Parazoarcus communis: one gene and its partner. The protein of the gene in region 1 interacts with the protein of each later gene in a pairwise test. Links are inferred from orthologs where the notes say so. Each region holds a gene or a part of one and is shown on either strand. Other genes may lie near its edges. The genes, in order: hflC and ftsH.

Region 1 (5,648 bases):
CACACGTGATGCCATCTCGATCCCGTTCGAACGCGGTGGCAAGAACTACACCCTGATCGATACCGCAGGTCTGCGCCGCCGTGGCCGCGTGTTCGAGGCGGTGGAAAAGTTCTCGGTGATCAAGACCTTGCAGGCCATCCAGGAGGCGAACGTCGCCGTGCTGGTGCTGGATGCATCGCTGGATATCTCGGATCAGGACGCGCATATCGCCGGCTTCGTGCTGGAAGCCGGACGTGCCCTCGTGGTTGCGATCAACAAGTGGGACGCAGTCGACGATTATCAGCGCGACCAGCTCAAGCAGGAGATCACGCGCAAGCTGGGCTTCCTGTCGTTCGCCCGGTTCCACCAGATCTCTGCGCTCAGGTCCGATGGCGTGGGCGCGCTGCTGAAGTCGGTCGATGCGGCCTATGCCGCGGCGATGTCCAACCTGTCCACGCCGCAGCTGACCAGAATCATGCAGGCTGCAATTGCCAAGCAGGCGCCGCCGCGACATGGTACTTCGCGGCCCAAGTTGCGCTATGCCCACCAGGGCGGCATGAACCCGCCGATCATCGTGATCCACGGAAATTCGCTGGAGAATCTGCCGACGTCCTATGTGCGCTACCTTGAGCGCGCCTTCATGGAGGCATTCAAGCTGCAGGGTACCCCCTTGCGTATCCAGTTCCGTACTGCGCACAATCCGTATGCGACCAAGGCCTGATTGGCGAAATCCTTGTATCCACACGTGGATTTGGTCGCATACTGTCATGTGGCGGTGCAGCAATAAATCCTATACATTCTTATAAACACAAAATAACGAGGTTCCACAATGAGTAATAAAGGGCAACTTCTACAAGACCCGTTCCTGAACACCCTGCGCCGTGAGCATGTCCCGGTTTCGATCTATCTCGTGAACGGCATCAAGCTGCAGGGCCAGATCGAATCCTTCGACCAGTACGTTGTCCTGCTCAAGAATACCGTCACGCAGATGGTCTACAAGCACGCCATCTCCACCGTCGTACCTGCCCGTCCGGTGACCATTCAGCAGCAGGAGCCGGGCGAGGGCGCCAACTGATTTCCCTTTTGTTTTTGCTGAAGGGCCTGAAACTGTCCGCAGGGGTTGCGCAAGATGTTTGAGCGCCCCGGCAGCGGCGAACGGGCCGTTCTCGTTCAACTCGACCTGCGCCAGGGGGCGTTTGACGAGCGACTGTCCGAGCTGAAGCTGCTGGCCATGAGTGCCGGCGCCAGCGTGGAGGCGGTCGTGACCGGTCGCCGTGCGGCACCGGATCCGGCGCTGTTTGCCGGGCGCGGCAAGGTCGAGGAGATCGCCGAGGCGCTGCGCGCGAACGAGGCGGATCTCGTCATCTTCAATCACGCCCTGTCGCCTGGTCAGCAAAGAAACCTCGAGCGTGTGCTGCAGCATCGCGTCGTCGATCGCACTGCGCTGATCCTCGACATATTTGCCATGCGTGCGCGCAGTCACGAAGGCAAGCTGCAGGTCGAGCTCGCGCAACTCAGCCACCTTGCGACCCGTCTGGTGCGAGGCTGGACCCACCTTGAGCGGCAGAAGGGCGGTATCGGATTGCGCGGACCGGGGGAGACTCAGCTCGAAACCGACCGTCGCCTGCTCGGCACCCGCGTGAAAATGCTCAAGCTGCGCCTGAAGCAGATCGAGAAGCAGCGCCGCACCCGTCGTCGTGCGCGCGATCGCAGGGATGTGCTGTCGGTGTCCCTGGTGGGGTACACGAACGCGGGAAAATCCACGCTTTTCAATGCATTGACCAAGGCCGGCGGCTATGCCGCAGACCAGCTTTTTGCCACGCTCGACACCACTTCGCGCAGACTTTTTGTCGGTACGGGGAACGTCGTGCTGTCGGATACGGTCGGATTCATCCGTGACCTGCCGCATGCGCTTGTTGCTGCGTTCAAGGCAACGCTCGAGGAAACGGCCCAGGCAGATCTTCTGCTTCATGTGGTCGATTCGGCGAGCGAAGACCGTGACGCACAGATTGCGGCAGTAAACGACGTGCTGTCGGAGATCGGCGCTGCTGAAGTGCCGCAGATTCTGGTGTGGAACAAGATCGACCTGACCCACGCCGGGGCGGCAGTCGAGCGGGATGACTGTGATAGAATCAGGCGTTTTTTTTTGAGCGCGAGAACCGGCGAAGGGCTGGATCTGATTCGCGCTGCGCTGGCCGAGGCCGCGCAAGAGGCAGTTGCACCCGAACTAGAACAGCAAGCTGACTCCGTCAATAACTTTCCATTGCAACAGTGATAACAGGCATTCTCATGTCACTCAACGATCCACGCTGGGGTAACCGCGGAAACGACGGTGATCGCGGCGAAGGCAATCGCGGCGGTAACCAGGGACCTCCTGATCTAGAGGAAGTCTGGCGCGATTTCAATCAACGTCTTTCCGGCATGTTCGGCGGCAAACGCAACGGGCGCAATAATGGCTCGGGCGGTGGCGGCGACGGCGGCGGTGATGGCCCTCAGCTCCCAAGTTTTTCATTCAAGCAGTTCGGTGGCGGCATCGGTGCCTTGTTGGCGCTGGTCGTGGTCGTATGGCTTGCGAGCGGCTTCTACACTGTCGATGCCAACCAGCGCGGCGTGGTCCTGCGTCTGGGCAAGTTCACGGAAACCACCGAGCCTGGACTGCGCTGGCGTTTGCCGGCACCGATCGAGACTCACGAGATCGTCGACTTGACGGGTGTGCGTACGGTGGAAGTCGGTTATCGCGGCTCTGAACGTAACAAGGCACTGCGCGAAGCACTGATGCTGACCGATGACGAAAACATCATCAGCATTCAGTTCGCGGTCCAGTACGTGCTCAAGAGTCCCGAGAACTACGTCTTCAATAACCGGTTCCCGGACGAGGCCGTTGCGCAGGTCGCGGAAACCGGCATGCGCGAGATCGTCGGCAAGAGCCGCATGGACTTCGTGCTGTACGAGGGACGTGAAGAGATCGCTGCGACGGCCCAGGAACTGATGCAGGGCATTCTCGATCGCTACGAGACCGGCATTCAGATCAGCCGTGTGACGATGCAGAACGCCCAGCCGCCCGAGCAGGTTCAGGCTTCGTTCGACGATGCCGTCAAGGCCGGTCAGGACCGCGAGCGGCAGAAGAACGAAGGTGAGGCCTACGCCAACGACGTGATTCCGCGTGCCCGTGGTACTGCTTCGCGCTTGCTTGAAGAGGCGGATGCCTACCGCGAGCGTGTGATCGCAAATGCCGAGGGTGAGGCGAGTCGCTTTGATCAGGTGTTTACCGAGTTCAAGCGTGCGCCCGAAGTGACGCGTGAGCGCATGTACCTCGAAACGATGCAGCAGGTGCTGGCCAGTACCAGCAAGGTCATGATCGATGCCAAGGGCAACGGGAACATGCTGTTCCTGCCGCTGGACAAGATCATGCAGCAGGCAGGCAATGCCGTGCCTGCTGTTGTGAATGACCCGCAGGTGACCCTGCCTGCAGCAACCAATGCACCGGCCGGCAGCCTGGACCCGCGTAGTCGCGACCTGCTGCGCAGCCGTGAGCGGGGAGAGCGTTGATGCGTGACAAGATGTCTCTGATTGGCGGCGTGCTGCTGTTTGTGGCAGCCGTTGCCTCGATGTCGCTCTTTACGGTCGATCAGCGTCAGTTCGCGATCGTTTTTCAGCTTGGTGAAGTGAAGGACGTCATCAGCGAGCCTGGCCTGAACGTGAAGTTGCCGCTGATCCAGAACGTGCGTTACTTCGACAAGCGCATCCTGACCATGGATACGCCCGAGCCCGAGCGTTTCATTACGTCCGAGAAGAAGAACGTGCTGGTCGATCACTTCGTGAAGTGGCGCATCATCGATCCGCGGCTCTATTACGAGTCGGTGGCGGGCGACGAAGCACGTGCCCGCATTCGACTGACACAGACCGTCAATGCCGGCCTGCGTGAAGAGTTCGGTAAGCGCACGGTGCACGACGTGGTGTCCGGTGCGCGTGACCAGATCATGGAAGACATGCGGGCCAAGGCTGACCAGGATGCGCGCAAGATCGGCGCCCAGATCATCGACGTGCGTCTGAAGCGGGTCGATCTGCCGTCGGAAGTGTCTGAGTCGGTGTATCGCCGGATGGAAGCGGAGCGGAAGCGGGTCGCCAACGAACTGCGTTCGCAGGGTGCAGCCGAAGCCGAGAAGATCCGTGCAGATGCAGACCGTCAGCGTGAGGTGATCATCGCCGAAGCCTATCGTGATGCACAGCGAACCAAGGGTGCGGGTGACGCCAAGGCGACGGCCATCTATGCCGAAGCCTTTGGTCAGAGTCCGGAGTTCTACTCCTTCTACCGCAGTCTGGAGGCCTACCGCGCCAGCTTCTCGGGCAAGGATGACGTGATGGTTGTCGATCCGAGTTCGGATTTCTTCAAGTTCATGAAGAACTCCAAGGGGACCGGGCGGAACTGATCTCCAATGGGTGCTACCCTGCTGACGGCCTTCGCGCTGATGTTGATCATCGAAGGCATCGTCCCTTTCGTCGCGCCAGCTACCTGGCGCGAAACCTTTTTACGTCTCGCCCGCATGGCTGACGGTCAGATCCGCTTTTTCGGTCTGTCGTCGATGCTGGCGGGGCTGATCCTGTTGTACGTCTTTGGTTGAGCCTTTCATGCGCTGGGTATTGCCCGATCACATACAGGACGCTTTGCCGTCCGAAGCCGACAAGCTAGAGGGCCTGCGCCGCAAGCTGCTCGACGCTTTCCGCGTGCGCGGTTACCAGCAGGTCATGCCGCCGCTGCTTGAGTATCTCGATTCGCTTACCACCGGCGCCGGTCGTGACCTGCGTCTGCGAACCTATCAACTGGTCGATCAATTGTCGGGCAGAACGATGGGGGTGCGTGCGGACATGACGCCTCAGGTTACGCGTATCGACTCCCATCTGCTCAATCGCCAGGGGGTGACGCGCCTGTGTTACTGCGGCAGCGTGCTGCACACCTTGCCGTCGACGCTGACCGCGACCCGCGAGCCGCTGCAGCTCGGCGCCGAGCTATACGGTCACGCCGGAATCGAAGCCGACATCGAGGTGTTGCGCCTGCTGGCCGAGGTGATGCGCCTGGCGGATGTGCCTGCGACGCGCATCGATATTGGACATGTAGGCCTGTTCCATGCGCTTGCAGGGCGTGCCGGACTGGTGCCGGGGCGTGAGGAGATGCTGTTCGATCTTCTGCAGAGCAAGGACGTCCCCGGGTTGCGCGAGATGCTGGTCGATGTTGCCGAGCCGGTTCGTAGCGCACTGCTGATGCTGCCCGAGCTCTACGGCGGGCCGGAAGTGATTGAGCTGGCTGCTACGCGTCTGCCCAAGGACGCAGAGATTGCTGCCGCGCTCGACGATCTGCGTCAGCTGGCCGTTGCGCTAGCCGATCTGCCGATCAGTTTCGATCTGGCCGATTTGCGTGGCTATCATTACCACAGCGGTGTCGTGTTCGCGGCCTACGGTGGTGGTTCGCCTGCAGCGCTGGCGCTGGGCGGGCGGTATGACCGTGTGGCGGAAGCCTTCGGGCGCGCCCGGCCGGCGACCGGATTCAGCCTCGATCTGCGCGAGCTGGCCTTGCGTCTGCCTGACCCCGATGCGATCGGAGCCATTCTCGCGCCGCATGCGCAGGATGCGGCGCTGCTGACCGAAATTGCCGTCCTGCGAGAGCAGGGCGA
Region 2 (6,820 bases), 410 kb from region 1 along the record:
AGGTTATCGACCCCAAGCTGCTCGATGCTGACGGGCGCTGCGTTTTTGGCGCTACCGTGACCCTTGAGGACATGGACTCCGGCAAGACGATCAGCTACCAGATCGTGGGTGAGGACGAAGCCGACATCAAGCTGAACAAGATTTCGGTCAGTTCGCCGATCGCTCGCGCCCTGATCGGCAAGTACGCAGGCGATGTCGCGGAGGTCCAGGCCCCGGGCGGTGTCCGTGAGCTTGAAATCATTGAAGTCAGCTACATCTGAAGATCAATGAGCCGCGTCGCCGATCATCTCGCTGTGCTTCTGGTCACTCTGTGGATCGGCGCAATGTGGGTGATCGGTTACATGGTTGCGCCGACGCTGTTCTCGATGCTGTCGGATCGCAGCTTGGCGGGGAATGTCGCAGGGCGCCTGTTCACCTTGGTGGCCTGGATTGGCATTGGATCGGCGGCTTATCTGCTGATGTTCCTGGCCATGCGTCTGGGCTGGCAGGCTTTCCGTAACGGCTTGTTCTGGCTGGTGCTCGTGTTGCTGTTGTGCACGATCGCGGGGCAGTATGGCATTCAGCCGTTGATGGCTGAACTCAAGGCGAGCGCCTGGCCGCGAGAAGTCATGAATAGCGTGATGCGCGATCGGTTTTCGACCTGGCACGGCGTTTCCAGCGTGCTCTACCTGTTGCAGAGCCTGCTGGGAATCGCGCTGGTGCTCGGGTTGCGGCGCACCCTGCGCTGATGCGCAGGGTCGCGTAGCGGTTCAGCGGCCGCGGCCGGAGCCGGGCGTGCCTGCATTGCGCCCACGGGCCGGCGAGGTCCGTGATGCAGTGCGACGCTTTTCGGCCGAGGCTTTGGCCAGCGCTGCGCGGCGTGCGGCAGCGGCAAAGGCCGCAGCCGACTTGGCCGTGGCAGCACCGCCGGCACGCTTCGCGGCAGCGGGCTGTGCAGCCTTCTTTTCTTCTTCCCGGCGCGGGCGCCAGACGATCAGAATGTTTCCGATGTGCTGGACGGCGGCAGCACCAAGACTGGCGCACAATTCGCCCATCAGCACGTCACGCTGCTCTCGTTCAGCACCCTGCACACGAACCTTGATCAGTTCATGGGCCTGGAGCGAACGGTCGATCTCGGCGACGACAGTGGGGGTCAGGCCGTTACCGGCGACGGTGACGACAGGACTCAGGTGGTGCGCACGGGCGCGAAAGTCGCGACGCTGTGCAGGTGTAAGCTCGATCATTGACATTTATTACCTCTGTAGGCCCCGGATTTTACTCTGATGAAGCGAAACAAGACCAGCAAAGCGTGGCTGCACGAGCACCTCAACGACCCTTATGTGTTGCGCGCAAACGCCGAAGGCTACCGCGCACGCGCAGCGTACAAGCTGATGGAGATCGACGACCGTGACCGCCTGCTCAAGCGCGGCAACGTGGTGGTCGACCTCGGGGTGGCCCCGGGCTCCTGGAGTCAGATCGCGGTGCAGCGCTGCGGGCCGACCGGCCGCGTGTTCGCGCTCGACATTCTGCCAATCGAGCACATTCATGGCGTGGACTTCCTGCAAGGCGATTTCACCGAGGACAGCGTGCTGGCCGAGCTTGAAAAACGCCTGGATGGTGCCCATGTAGATATCGTTCTGTCCGACATGGCGCCGAACCTTTCAGGGGTGGCGACGGTCGACCAGGCTCGTTCGATCATGTTGTGCGAATTGGCGCTCGAATTTGCGGTCAATCACCTCAACACCCATGGGCATTTTCTGGTGAAGGTGTTTCAGGGCGAAGGCTTCATGGAGTTCCGCAAGGAAATGGAGCGACAGTTTGCCTCTGTCCAGGTTCGCAAACCGAAGGCATCCAGAGACCGGAGTGCCGAGGTCTATCTGCTGGGGAGCAAGCTGCGGTCCTGATTTTTGATTCGGCGCTGTTACGCATGATTGGGTGTTGTGGAAACGCCGCATTCCGGCCGTTGAGGATGCCATACCCGGCACCCGGCGGTCAGGGGGCGACGATAGCGGGTATCAATGCCGCTCATTGGTTTGCTGGCGGGAACGTTCGCCACTAGAATGAGTCCTTAGTGTGCACGCCCATGATGGGCTTTCGGGGTAAGACGTTGAACAATCTCTTCAAGAATCTCGCGATCTGGATGGTTATCGGTGTTGTGCTGATGACTGTGTTCAACCAGTTCAATACGCGGCAGGCCGCGCCCAACACCATGGAGTATTCCCAGTTCATGGAGGAGGCGAAGTCCGGGCGCATCGCCAAGGCAACCGTGGACGGTCGCATGCTGCGCGCGACGACCCAGGAAGGCCGGTCGATCACGGTGTACACTCCCGGCGTTCAGGATATCTGGATGGTTTCCGATCTGATGCGCTACGGCGTGGCAGTGACCGCATCCAAGCCCGAGGAAGAGCAGTCCTTCCTGTCGAGCATCTTCGTATCCTGGTTCCCGATGTTGCTTCTGATCGGCGTGTGGATCTTCTTCATGCGGCAGATGCAGGGTGGCGGAAAGGGCGGAGCCTTTTCGTTCGGCAAGAGCAAGGCGCGCATGCTGGACGAGTCAGCCAACTCGATTACCTTTGCCGATGTTGCCGGTTGCGACGAGGCCAAGGAAGAAGTGTTCGAGCTGGTCGAGTTCCTGCGTGATCCGTCCAAGTTCCAGAAGCTCGGTGGCCGTATCCCCAAGGGTGTGCTGATGGTCGGTTCGCCGGGTACCGGCAAGACCTTGCTGGCAAAGGCAATTGCCGGCGAGGCCAAGGTGCCGTTCTTCTCGATCTCCGGCTCGGACTTCGTAGAGATGTTTGTCGGTGTGGGTGCTGCCCGCGTCCGTGACATGTTCGAACAGGCGAAGAAGCACGCGCCGTGCATCATCTTCATCGACGAAATCGATGCGGTTGGTCGCCAGCGTGGCGCAGGCATGGGTGGTGGTAACGACGAGCGCGAGCAGACCCTGAACCAGTTGCTGGTTGAGATGGACGGCTTCGAAGGCCAAGCCGGTGTGATCGTCGTTGCGGCAACCAACCGTCCCGACGTGCTCGATCCTGCGCTGCTGCGCCCGGGTCGTTTCGACCGTCAGGTCGTGGTTTCCCTGCCCGATATTCGTGGTCGCGAACAGATTCTCAAGGTTCACATGCGCAAGGTGCCTATTGCACCCGACGTCGAACCGCAGGTGCTGGCACGTGGTACCCCCGGTTTCGCGGGTGCGGACCTGGCTAACCTGGTCAACGAGGCTGCTCTGTTCGCTGCGCGTGGCAACAAGCGTCTGGTCGATATGGATGACTTCGAGCGCGCCAAGGACAAGATCATGATGGGTGCCGAGCGCCGCTCGGTGGTGATGCCGGAAGAGGAACGCCGCAACACGGCTTACCATGAGTCCGGACACGCCGTCGTTGCCCGCTTGCTGGACAAGACCGATCCGGTGCACAAGGTCACGATCATCCCGCGCGGTCGTGCGCTTGGTGTGACGATGCAGTTGCCGACCGAAGACCGCTACAGTCAGGATCGTGAGCGCCTGCTGCAAACCATCACCGTGCTGTTCGGCGGACGGATTGCGGAAGAGATCTTCATGAAGCAGATGACGACGGGTGCGTCGAACGACTTCCAGCGTGCAACCGATCTCGCGCGTCGCATGGTTACCCAGTGGGGCATGTCGGATACGCTCGGGCCCATGGTCTACGGCGAAGAAGAGGGTGAGATCTTCCTCGGACGTCAGGTGACGACGCACCGTAACGTGTCGGAAGCCACGATGCAGAAGGTCGACGCTGAAATTCGCCGCATTGTCGATCAGCAGTACGCGCTGGCGCGTCGCCTGCTGGAAGAGAACAGGGACAAGGTCGAGGGAATGACCGCCGCCCTGCTCGAACTGGAGACGATCGACGCTGAGCAGATCAACGACATCATGGAAGGGCGTCCGCCGCGTCCGCCCAAGCCGACGCCGGCGCCCAAGCCGCGTTCCTCGGACGATACGCCTGGAGCCGCGCCATCGGCTGCTGCGCCGGCTGCCTGATTCAGTCGTTACCGTAACAACAGACGGGCCGGTTATCCGGCCCGTTTTTTTGTGCGCCATGCCCGGCGTGCAGGAGGGGGGTTCAATGCCCAATCTGATCTGTGGACGCTTTGATCTGGATCTTTCGGTTCCCCGGATCATGGCAATCGTAAACCTGACGGCCGATTCGTTCTCGGGTGACGGACTGCATGATGATGTTTCGGCGGCGATCCGGCGGGCCGAGTCTGCTCTGATCGATGGTGCCGACATCCTCGATATCGGGGCGGAGTCCACTCGTCCGGGCGCTGCTCCGGTGAGCGAGCAGCAGGAGATCGACTTGCTGGTTCCGGCAATTGAAGCGCTAGTTGGCTTTGGGGTTCCGATATCCGTGGATACGCTCAAGCCGGCTGTCATGCGTGCGGCGATCCGTGCCGGTGCCGACATGGTCAATGATGTGAATGGATTTCGTTCGCCTGGTGCAGTCGAGGCGGTGGCGGACGGACGAGCCGGGCTGTGTGTCATGCATATGCAGGGCGAGCCACGCACCATGCAGAACAATCCCGTCTATCAGGATGTGGTATCCGAAGTCGCTGCGTTCCTCGACGAGAGGGTCGGTGTGCTCGCAGCGGCGGGTGTGGCGCGCGAGCGTATCGTGCTTGATCCCGGCTTCGGTTTTGGGAAGACAGTTGAGCACAACTGCGCGATGCTGCGTGAGATGACGCGTTTCCGAGAGGGTGGGCTGCCGGTGCTTGCCGGTCTGTCGCGCAAGTCCATGCTGGGTGCTCTGACCGGGCGACCGGTTGAGCAGCGCGTGAGCGCCAGTGTGGCTGCGGCACTGATCGCAGTGCAACGGGGTGCAGCGATTGTGCGCGTTCACGACGTCGCACCGACGCGGGATGCGCTCACAGTGTGGCTGGCGGTGTCATAATCCGTCTTTTGCCGCACGGGTGAGGTCAGCATGGGACGCAAGTATTTCGGCACGGACGGTGTGCGGGGCTGTGTAGGCGAGTTTCCGATCACGCCGGAGTTCGTGATGCGTATCGGCTATGCAGCCGGTGTTTCCCTTGTTGCACGTGAGCACCTGCCTGCGGGCGAGCGTCCCGCCATTCTGATTGGCAAGGACACCCGGATCTCCGGTTACATGCTCGAGGCCGCCCTGGAAGCGGGTTTTGCAGCCGCGGGCGTGGACGTGATGCTTGCCGGGCCCATTCCAACGCCTGCAGTCGCCTACCTGACGCGGGCACTCAGGTTGCAGGCCGGAGTTGTGCTTTCCGCCTCGCACAATCCGTTCTACGACAACGGCATCAAGTTTTTCTCTGCGGGCGGGACCAAGCTTCCCGACGCGATGGAGGCAGAGATCGAGGCTCACCTCGATGAGCCCATGGGGTGTGTCGATTCGGCACGGCTCGGCCGGGCACGCAGGATCAATGATGCGGCAGGGCGCTACATCGAGTTTTGCAAGAGCACATTCCCAAATGAGCTCGACCTGCGCGGGCTGCGGATTGCGCTCGACTGTGCCAATGGCGCCGCCTACAACATTGCCCCCAGCGTGTTTCATGAGCTTGGTGCCGACGTGGTCTCGGTCGGCGTCGAGCCAAACGGCCTGAACATCAACGACGGGGTTGGCGCAACCCGACCCGAGAACCTGCGAAAGACCGTTCTTGCCCAGGCGGCGGACATCGGAATCGCCCTTGACGGTGATGGCGATCGCCTGATCATGGTCGATCGTCAGGGCGAGATCTACGATGGCGACAAGCTGATCTACGTGATTGCTGCGGCGCGCAGGGCGGCGGGGCGGCTTGATGGGGTGGTTGGCACCCTGATGAGCAATCTCGGCTTCGAACACGCTGTTGGCCGACTCGGGGTGCCGTTCGCGCGGGCCAAGGTCGGCGATCGCTATGTGCTTGAGTTGCTGCACGAGAAAGGCTGGCAGCTTGGGGGGGAGAATTCCGGACATATCATCTGCCTCGACTGTCATTCAACGGGCGATGCCATCGTGTCTGCCCTGCAGGTGCTGGCGGCGCTCAAGCAGCGCGGGCAGACGCTGGCAGAGAGTTGCGCAGACCTGGTTTTCTACCCGCAACGCCTGATCAATGTGCGGTTGCCTTCAGGCTTTGACTGGAAAGCGGACCAGGGGATCGATGCGGCGCGGGAGGCCGCGGAGCGTGAGCTTGGCGATGCCGGCCGTGTCCTGTTGCGCCCGTCGGGAACAGAGCCTTTGCTTCGGGTGATGGTGGAAGGCCGGGATGGCGAGATGGTCGAACGGCTCGCGCGTCAGATTGCAGCGGCGGTGGAGCGGGCGGTCGCCTGAATGATAGGTGGGATGCGCTGGCTGTAATATTTGGATTGAACTGCAGGTGTTTGTTTTATAAGGATTGATGCTTTCGTTTGTGTGTCATACGTCTTATTTTTTAAGACATGAAATGTGTTTGTAACAGTCGCTTGTTACTTTAGTGGCTCAGTTACCAAACACGAGGTAGTCATGATCCGCGTATCGACCAAGCTAGTTGTTGTTGCAAGCACTGCAGCCCTTTTCTCGATGGGCGTGCAGGCTGCCGAAATCACCGGCGCCGGTGCTTCCTTCCCCGCGCCGGTGTATGCAAAGTGGGCCGATGCCTACCAGAAAGCAACGGGCAACAAGGTTAACTACCAGTCGATCGGTTCCAGCGGCGGTGTTCGCCAGATCAACGCCAAGACGGTCGACTTCGGTGCGTCCGACAAGCCCCTGACGCCGGAAGAACTGGCCAAGGGTGGTCTGCAGCAGTTCCCGACGGTGATCGGTGGCGTAGTGCCCGTCATTAACGTCGAAGGCATCAAGCCGGGCGACATGACCCTGACCGGTCAGGTGCTTGCCGATATCTA

Evidence for each region.
Region 2: the proteins of hflC (region 1) and ftsH interact in binary tests that used the Escherichia coli proteins (3 or more experiments, as listed by UniProt). The link is inferred for Parazoarcus communis from one-to-one orthologs.

The regions. Positions count from the first base shown.
Region 1 is NZ_CP022188.1:2,372,942-2,378,589, forward strand. Bases 2,469-5,468 are described here. They hold hflC (protease modulator HflC), read left to right. Parts: upstream 2,469-3,527; coding sequence 3,528-4,409; downstream 4,410-5,468. Other genes in these bases: hflK (FtsH protease activity modulator HflK), read left to right, coding at 2,469-3,528; CEW87_RS10850 (DUF2065 domain-containing protein), read left to right, coding at 4,416-4,601; CEW87_RS10855 (ATP phosphoribosyltransferase regulatory subunit), read left to right, coding at 4,609-5,468. Outside these bases: ribosome biogenesis GTPase Der, read left to right, coding at 1-700; RNA chaperone Hfq, read left to right, coding at 809-1,054; ribosome rescue GTPase HflX, read left to right, coding at 1,109-2,254; more of hflK, read left to right, coding at 2,269-2,468; more of CEW87_RS10855, read left to right, coding at 5,469-5,648.
Region 2 is NZ_CP022188.1:2,782,649-2,789,468, forward strand. The notes cover bases 1,601-4,532. They hold ftsH (ATP-dependent zinc metalloprotease FtsH), read left to right. Parts: upstream 1,601-2,086; coding sequence 2,087-3,979; downstream 3,980-4,532. Other genes in these bases: CEW87_RS12720 (RlmE family RNA methyltransferase), read left to right, coding at 1,601-1,883; folP (dihydropteroate synthase), read left to right, coding at 4,065-4,532. In the rest of the region: transcription elongation factor GreA, read left to right, coding at 1-260; CEW87_RS12710 (DUF4149 domain-containing protein), read left to right, coding at 267-728; CEW87_RS12715 (YhbY family RNA-binding protein), read right to left, coding at 750-1,223; more of CEW87_RS12720, read left to right, coding at 1,263-1,600; more of folP, read left to right, coding at 4,533-4,886; glmM (phosphoglucosamine mutase), read left to right, coding at 4,917-6,269; phosphate ABC transporter substrate-binding protein PstS, read left to right, coding at 6,441-6,820. UniProt on the Escherichia coli protein: Acts as a processive, ATP-dependent zinc metallopeptidase for both cytoplasmic and membrane proteins. Plays a role in the quality control of integral membrane proteins.